2 regions of the Streptomyces sp. 4F14 genome follow, and region 2 is predicted to be linked to the other one. Evidence: riboswitches for the same ligand, from Rfam matches in the RefSeq annotation. Region 2 holds a riboswitch; the other holds the start of a gene.

Region 1 (4,103 bases), on a different contig from region 2:
GGGACGAGGTGGTCGACGAGGGTGGCGTGGACGCGGCGTTTGGCCTGGGTGCCCTCGCCGGGGTCGTTGACGAGGAAGGGGTAGATCAGCGGGAGGTCGCCGAGCGCGGCGTCGGGGCCGCAGGCGGCGGACAGGCCCGCGTTCTTGCCGGGGAGCCACTCCAGGTTGCCGTGCTTGCCGAGGTGGATCATCGCGTCGGCGCCGAAACCGCCGTCGTCCTGGGCGGCGGCGATCCAGCGGTAGGCGGCCAGGTAGTGGTGGGAGGGCGGGAGATCGGGGTCGTGGTAGATCGCGATGGGGTTCTCGCCGAAGCCGCGCGGCGGCTGGATGAGGACCAGGAGGTTCCCGAAGCGCAGCGCCGCGAGGACGATGTCGCCTTCCGGGTTGGCGCTGCGGTCGACGAACATCTCCCCCGGCGCCGGCCCCCACTTCTCCTCGACCGCCGCCCTCAACTCCCCCGGCAGCGAGGCGAACCAGCGCCGGTAGTCGGCCGCCGGGATCCGCACCGGGTTGCGCGCGAGCTGCTCCTCGGTCAGCCAGTCCTGGTCGTGCCCGCCCGCCTCGATGAGCGCCCGGATCAGCTCGTCCCCGTCACCGGAGGCCATGCCGGGGACGTCGTCGAAGACGTACCCCTCCGCCCGCAGCCTGCGCAGCAGCGCGATCGCGCTGGCCGGGGTGTCGAGGCCGACCGCGTTGCCGATGCGGGAGTGCTTGGTCGGGTACGCCGACAGCACCAGCGCGACCCGCTTCCCGGCGGCCGGGATGTGCTTCAACAGAGCGTGCCGTACGGCGATCCCGGCGACGCGGGCCGCGCGCTCGGGGTCGGCGACGTACGCGGGCAGGCCGTCGGCGTCGATCTCCTTGAAGGAGAACGGGACGGTGATCAGGCGGCCGTCGAACTCGGGTACGGCGATCTGGCTGGCCGCGTCGAGCGGGGAGACGCCCTCGTCGTTCTCCTCCCAGGCGGCGCGCGAGCCGGTGAGGCACAGGGCCTGGAGGATCGGTACGTCGAGGGAGGTGAGCGCGCCCGCGTCCCAGGACTCGTCGTCGCCGCCCGCGGACGCCTCGGCGGGGCGGGTGCCGCCGGCCGCGAGGACGGTCGTGACGATGGCGTCGGCGGCGCCGAGGACGGAGATCAGCTCGGGTTCCGGGGACCGCAGCGAGGCGACGTACAGCGGCAGCGCGCGGGCACCCGCCTCCTCGACCGCGTCGCACAGGGCGTGCACGAAGCCGGTGTTGCCGCTCATGTGGTGGGCGCGGTAGTAGAGCACGGCGACCGTCGGGCCCTCGGCCGTGCGGGGCTCGCGTTCCAGCGGTCCCCAGCTCGGCGCGGGCGCCGGGGAGTCGAAGCCGTGGCCGGTCAGCAGGACCGTGTCGGACAGGAACCGGGCGAGCTGCTCCAGGTTGGCGGGGCCGCCGTGCGCGAGGTAGGCGTGCGCCTCGGCGGCGATGCCGACGGGGATCGTGGAGGCGGCCATCAGCTGGGCGTCGGGGGCCTGTTCGCCGGTGAGGACGACGACCGGGCGGCCGTCGGCGAGGAGCAGGTCGAGGCCGTCCTGCCAGGCGCGCAGCCCGCCGAGGAGACGGACGACGACGAGGTCGGCGCCGTCGAGGAGCGCGGGCAGGTCGTCGAGGGGGAGGCGGGCGGGGTTGGCGTACCGGTAGGGGACCGGGCCGCCTGCGGCGCGGGCGCTGAGCAGGTCGGTGTCGGACGTCGACAGGAGCAGGATCATGCGGCGTCTGCCTTCCTCGGGGTGTCCACGCCCCGGGTGCGAACTGGACGGCGGGAGTTCCTGACTGACCCGGTGGCCGGGTTCACAGTGGCGGGACCGTGCCGGACTCGCACCGGCTTCCTCCCTCGGGCGGTGGCGGACCCTCATGATCCACCGAGAGGCATAGTAAGGGTCGAGGGAAGAGGGCGGGGCATACAGGCCGGTGTGATGGTCGGTATGCTCACGGCCGTGCCCACGCCAACCTTCCGTCCGTCGTCCCAGGCCACAGCGGTCTCCCGGGGCCGCGGCGACGCCTGTCCCGGTGCGCTGCGCCTGCACGCGGCGGACGATGGCGCGCTCGCCCGCGTCCGGATTCCCGGCGGGGTCCTGACCACCGGCCAGGCCCGGACCCTCGGCCTCGCCGCGCGCGAACTCGGCGACGGCGAGCTGCACTTGACCTCGCGCGGAAACGTTCAGCTCCGTGGCCTCGCCCCCGATGGCGGCGGCGAGCTGGCGGACCGTCTGGAGACCGCCGGGCTGCTGCCGTCGTGGCCGCACGAACGCGTCCGCAACGTCGTCGCCTCCCCGCTGTCCGGCCTCGACGGACGCGGCCTCGCCGAGGTACGGCCGTGGCTGCGGGAGGTGGACGCGCTGCTGTGCGCGAGCCCCACGGCGGCCGGGCTGTCCGGGCGGTTCCTGTTCGCGCTGGACGACGGGCGCGGGGACGTGGCGGCGCTCGGCGCCGACGTGACCGTGCTGGCCGCGCCGGACGGGACCGCGTGGGTGCGGGTCGGGGCGTCGCCGGACGCCGTGTCCGTGCCGGCCGGGGACGCCGCGCGGGTCGCGGTGGGCGTGGCCGAGGCCTTCGTCGAGGTGAGCGGCGGACGGGTCTGGCGGGTGTCCGAACTCCCCGGCAGAGGTGAGGAGTTGATCCTGCGCCTGGGTGAGGTGGCGCGTCCCGCGTGGCCTCGGTCCGGTGCACCGGAACTCGGCGTGGTCCGCGCACCGGACGGCACGGCGAGCCTGTCCGTCCTCGCGCCGATGGGCCGGCTCACCGCCACACAGTGGGACGCCCTCACGGACACCGCGTCCGGCGAACTGCGGCTGACGCCCTGGCGCGGGGTCGTCCTCCCGTCGGTCCCGGTCGGCCGGCTCACCGGCCTCGACGCCGTGGGCCTGGTCACCGGCCCCGGCTCCCCCTGGTCCGGCGTCGGCGCCTGCATCGGCCGGCCCGGCTGCGCGAAGGCGCACGCGGACGTCCGTACCGACGCCGCGGCCTGTCTGGCGACCGGCGGCGGGCTCCCCGTGCACTGGTCCGGCTGCGAGCGCCGCTGCGGCCGGCCGAGCGGCGACCACGTCGATGTCCTCGCCGTCCCCGGCGGCGGCTACCGGATCGCCGGGACGCCGTCCTCCCTGTCCACCCTCGCCGCCGATGTGGCGGCGGCCCGTCACGCATGACCCGTAGGAGCACGGTGTTCGAGTACGAGAAGGACGGCGCGGCGATCTACCGCCAGTCGTTCGCCACCATCCGCGCGGAGGCGGACCTCGCGGGGCTGCCCGCCGACGTCTCCCAGGTCGCGGTCCGGATGATCCACGCCTGCGGGATGACCGACCTCGTCCGGGACCTGGCGTACACGCCGGACGTGGTGGCGCGCGCCCGCGAGGCCCTGCGCGCGGGGGCGCCGATCTTCACCGACGTCCAGATGGTGGCCAGCGGCGTGACGCGCAAGCGGCTTCCCGCCGCCAACGACGTGCTGTGCACGCTCTCCGACCCGGCCGTCCCCGCGCTCGCCGCGAAGCTGGGCACCACGCGCAGTGCCGCCGCCCTCGAACTGTGGCGGGACCGGCTGGAGGGTGCGGTCGTCGCCGTCGGGAACGCGCCGACCGCGCTGTTCCGGCTGCTGGAGATGATCGAGGAGGGGGCGCCCCGCCCGGCCGCCGTCATCGGCGTCCCCGTGGGTTTCGTGGGCGCCGCCGAGTCCAAGGACGCGCTCGCCGCCCACCCCTCCGGCCTGGAGTACCTGGTGGTGCGCGGCCGGCGCGGTGGCAGTGCCATCGCCGCCGCCGCGCTCAACGCGATCGCGAGCGAGGAAGAGTGAGCGGGAAGCTGTACGGCGTCGGACTCGGCCCCGGCGACCCGTCGTTGATGACCGTGCGGGCCGTCGAGGTCATCGCCGAGGCCGATGTGGTCGCCTACCACAGCGCACGGCACGGCCGGTCCATCGCGCGCTCGATCGCGGCCAAGCACCTCCGTGCCGACCACGTCGAGGAGCCGCTGGTCTACCCCGTCACGACGGAGACCACCGACCACCCCGGCGGATACAAGGGCGCCATGGAGGAGTTCTACGCCGAGGCGTCGGCCCGGCTCGCCGCGCACCTCGACGCCGGGCG
Region 2 (4,103 bases):
TCATTACTGGCATGCCTCGCAGGACTCGGGGTTTTCGAGGGAGCAGGCGACCGCGTCGGGGTCGGGGGTGGCCTGCACCGGGACAGAAGCCTGGGCCGCGCGGGCGATCCTCGTCGCCGGGCGCGAGCGCAGGTAGTACGTCGTCTTCAGCCCGGACTTCCAGGCGTACGCGTACATCGAGGAGAGCTTGCCGATGGTCGGCGTCTCCAGGAACAGGTTCAGGGACTGCGCCTGGTCGAGGTACGGCGTACGGGCCGCCGCCATGTCGATCAGACCGCGCTGCGGGATCTCCCACGCCGTGCGGTACAGCGCGCGGACGTCCTCCGGGATCCAGACGAAGTCCTGCACCGAGCCGTTGGCCTCGCGCAGCGCCTCACGGGTACGGGCGTCCCACACGCCGAGGTCCTTGAGGTCCTGCACCAGGTACGAGTTGACCTGGAGGAACTCGCCGGACAGCGTCTCGCGCTTGAACAGGTTGGAGACCTGCGGCTCGATGCACTCGTACACACCGGCGATGGACGCGATGGTCGCGGTCGGCGCGATGGCGAGGAGCAGCGAGTTGCGCAGCCCGGTCGACGCGATGCGCTCGCGCAGGGCCGCCCACCGCTCCGGCCAGGTGAACTCGACGCCGAAGTGGTCGGGGTGCAGCACGCCACGGGCCGTACGGGTCTTCTCCCAGGCGGGGAGGGGGCCGGAGCGCTCGGCGAGGTCGGCGGACGCCTCGTACGCGGCGAGCATGATCCGCTCGGCGATCCGGGTGGAGAGCGCCTTGGCCTCGGCCGAGTCGAAGGGGATCCGCAGCTTGAAGAAGACGTCCTGGAGGCCCATCGCGCCCAGGCCCACCGGCCGCCACTTCGAGTTGGAGCGGCCCGCCTGCTCGGTCGGGTAGAAGTTGATGTCGACGACCCGGTCGAGGAAGGTCACGGCGGTGCGGACGGTCTCGTCCAGCCGGTCCCAGTCGATGTCCGAACCGGTGACGAACGCGCCCAGGTTCACCGAACCCAGGTTGCAGACGGCCGTCTCCCCGTCGTCGGTGACCTCCAGGATCTCCGTGCAGAGGTTGGAGGAGTGGACGACGTGGCCCGCCTCGGCGGTCTGGTTCGCCGTACGGTTCGCGGCGTCCTTGAACGTCATCCAGCCGTTGCCGGTCTGCGCGAGGGTGCGCATCATCCGGCCGTACAGGTCCCGCGCCGGGATCGTCTTCTTGGCGAGCCCCTCGGCCTCGGCCTTGCGGTACGCCGCGTCGAACTCGTCGCCCCACAGGTCGACCAGCTCGGGCACGTCCGAGGGCGAGAACAGCGACCACTCCTGGTCGGCGTTCACGCGGCGCATGAACTCGTCCGGGATCCAGTGCGCCAGGTTCAGGTTGTGCGTACGGCGGGCGTCCTCGCCCGTGTTGTCCCGCAGCTCCAGGAACTCCTCGATGTCGGAGTGCCAGGTCTCCAGGTACACCGCCGCCGCGCCCTTGCGCCGCCCGCCCTGGTTCACGGCCGCGACACTCGCGTCCAGCGTCTTCAGGAACGGCACGATGCCGTTGGAGTGTCCGTTCGTGCCGCGGATCAGCGAACCCCGGGAGCGGATGCGGGAGTACGAGAGGCCGATGCCGCCGGCGTGCTTCGAGAGGCGGGCGACCTGGTGGTAGCGGTCGTAGATCGAGTCCAGCTCGTCCTTGGGGGAGTCCAGGAGGTAGCAGGACGACATCTGGGGGTGCCGGGTGCCCGAGTTGAACAGCGTGGGGGAGGACGGGAGGTAGTCCAGGCGGCTCATCAGGCCGTACAGGGCGGAGACCTCGTCCAGGGCGCGGACGGTGTCGTCCTCGGCCAAGCCCGAGGCGACCCGGAGCAGGAAGTGCTGGGGCGTCTCGATCACCTTGCGGGTGATCGGGTGGCGCAGCAGGTACCGGCTGTGCAGGGTGCGCAGGCCGAAGTAGCCGAAGCGGTCGTCGGCGGCCGGGTCGATCAGGCCGTCCAGGTACGTGGCGTGGATCCGCGCGAACTCCGCCGTGCGGTCCGCGATCAGGCCCTCGCGGTGGCCCACGGAGATCGACTCCGTGAACGTCGTCACACTCTGCGAGGCGGCCTCGGCGCGGATGCTGATCGTCAGCAGGCGGGCCGCGAGGCGGGAGTACGCCGGGTCCTCCGCGATCAGGCCCGCGGCGGCCTCCGTGGCCAGCTCGCGCAGCTCGGCCTCGTCCGCACGCGCGGAACGGCCCCGCAGAGCCGCGGCGGCGACCCGGCCGGGGTCCGCGTCGGGCAGGTCGGCGGTCAGCTCCGTCAGGGTCCGCAGCAGCGCGGTACCGGGACCGTCGTTCTCGGTCTCGACCGCCTGGACCTCTGAAGCCGGTTCGGCTGGCGCGATGGTCACGTGAGGCTCTCCCTCGCTCGGCAAGGGGCCTTCGCGGGAGGGCAGGGGGCAGCACGGACGCACAGCGCGTACGCGTCCCCGGCCCACTCCGCGAGGCCCGGACGTCAGGGCACACCGAGCCGTCCCTTGGCACGGCTGGCGCTTGCTGCCGACAGGTCCTCGGACTGACTCCCGTGCGCGTATACGCACAAGTACACCGTTGCGGGACAGTTCCGGATTCCCACCGGATTCCCCTGCGGCGACAGCGAGCATGAGCATACATCTAGTGCCGGGCTGTCAGGTCACCCCCAGATGTTGTGTCGCGTCGGCTTCGGAGCGTCAACTTGTGGGTGGGAACTGTGATGCCGGGCAGGGGGTGGGGGTGCTGTCGGTGGCGGTCTGCGGGTGCGTCGTGGTTGCTCGCGCCCCGCGGCGGAGCCGCTATCAGATACAGCCCCGCGCCCCTGGAAGTGCGCGGCAGCGCATCTTCCAGGGGCGCGGGGAACTGCGCGAGCAACCACGGTGGTGCCGCAGCCGCCAGACGGCAGGGAGTGTCGAGCTAGTGGGCCGCTCCCGAAGTCGCCGGGGGAAGTTCCGTCTGGACCCCGGGGTCGCCCGCGTCCGCCGTGTAGTCCGACGGGCTCGTCTCGTCCACCCCGTCCGGGGCTTTGGCGGCGCGTAGGACGAACGTGAGGGCCACCGTCACCGCCACGTTCAGGACGAAGGCTGTGAGGCCGATGTAGCCCATCTCACCGATGCCGGGGATCTTGTCGTTGGAGCCGCCGAAGTGTTTCTGGGTGGGGGAGGCGACGCCGTACGCGGCGATCGTGCCGTAGACCATGCCGACCGCCCAGCCGGCCAGCAGCGCCCAGCGGTGGAACCAGCGGGTGAAGAGGCCGCCGACGAGGGCCGGGAAGGTCTGGAGGATCCAGATGCCGCCCAGGAGCTGGAAGTTGATCGCGGTGGTCTTGTCCATCGTCAGGACGAAGACCAGGGCGCCGACCTTCACCAGGAGCGAGACCAGTTTGGAGATCTTCGTCTCCTGCTCCGGCGTGGCGTCCGGCTTCAGGAAGTCCTTGTAGATGTTCCGGGTGAAGAGGTTGGCCGCCGCGATGGACATGATCGCTGCCGGGACGAGGGCCCCGATACCGATCGCCGCGAACGCCACGCCCGCGAACCAGTCGGGGAACATGTCCTCGAACAGCTGGGGGATGGCCAGCTGGTTGTTGCCGTGGGTGTCGACCTTCGCGGCGATGGCCATGAAGCCGAGGAGCGCGAGCAGCCCGAGCATCAGGGAATACAGCGGCAGGATCGTGGTGTTGCGACGGATCACCTCACGGTTCTTGGAGGAGAGCGTCGCGGTGATCGAGTGCGGGTACATGAACAGGGCGAGCGCGGAGCCCAGCGCGAGCGTGGCGTACGTCCATTGGCCCGCCTCGGCCGGAACGAGCCCGCCCGCCTTGGCAGCGGTGTACTTCTCGCTCGCCGAGGCGAAGATGTCGTCGAACCCGCCCAGCTTGATCGGGATGTAGATGATCGCCACGGTGATCACGATGTAGATCAGCGTGTCCTTGACGAACGCGATCAGCGCCGGCGCCCGCAGCCCCGAGGAGTACGTGTACGCGGCCAGCACACCGAAGGCGATCAGCAGCGGCAGGTCCTTGACGAACCAGTTCGTGTCCTCGCCGCCCCCGACGCCCATGACGTCCAGCACCGCCTGGATGCCGACGAGCTGGAGCGCGATGTACGGCATCGTCGCG

The links. A riboswitch is a leader RNA that binds a small molecule or an ion and turns the genes downstream of it on or off. The one in region 2 is predicted to bind cobalamin.
Region 1: linked by a shared signal. The riboswitch ahead of cobN (cobaltochelatase subunit CobN) and the one ahead of ACLZOT_RS09940 (ribonucleoside-diphosphate reductase subunit alpha) in region 2 are both predicted to bind cobalamin.

Annotation. Positions count from the first base shown of each region.
Region 1 is NZ_JBLRVY010000001.1:485,970-490,072, reverse strand. Features, by position in the region: gene cobN (cobaltochelatase subunit CobN) at 1-1,733, opposite strand, end outside; cobalamin riboswitch at 1,767-1,904, opposite strand; gene cobG (precorrin-3B synthase) at 1,950-3,170, shown strand; gene ACLZOT_RS01985 (precorrin-8X methylmutase) at 3,167-3,811, shown strand; gene ACLZOT_RS01980 (precorrin-2 C(20)-methyltransferase) at 3,808-4,103, shown strand, end outside.
Region 2 is NZ_JBLRVY010000005.1:107,028-111,130, forward strand. Features, by position in the region: gene ACLZOT_RS09935 (ribonucleotide-diphosphate reductase subunit beta) at 1-4, opposite strand, end outside; gene ACLZOT_RS09940 (ribonucleoside-diphosphate reductase subunit alpha) at 4-2,364, opposite strand; cobalamin riboswitch at 2,497-2,635, opposite strand; gene mctP (monocarboxylate uptake permease MctP) at 2,903-4,103, opposite strand, start outside.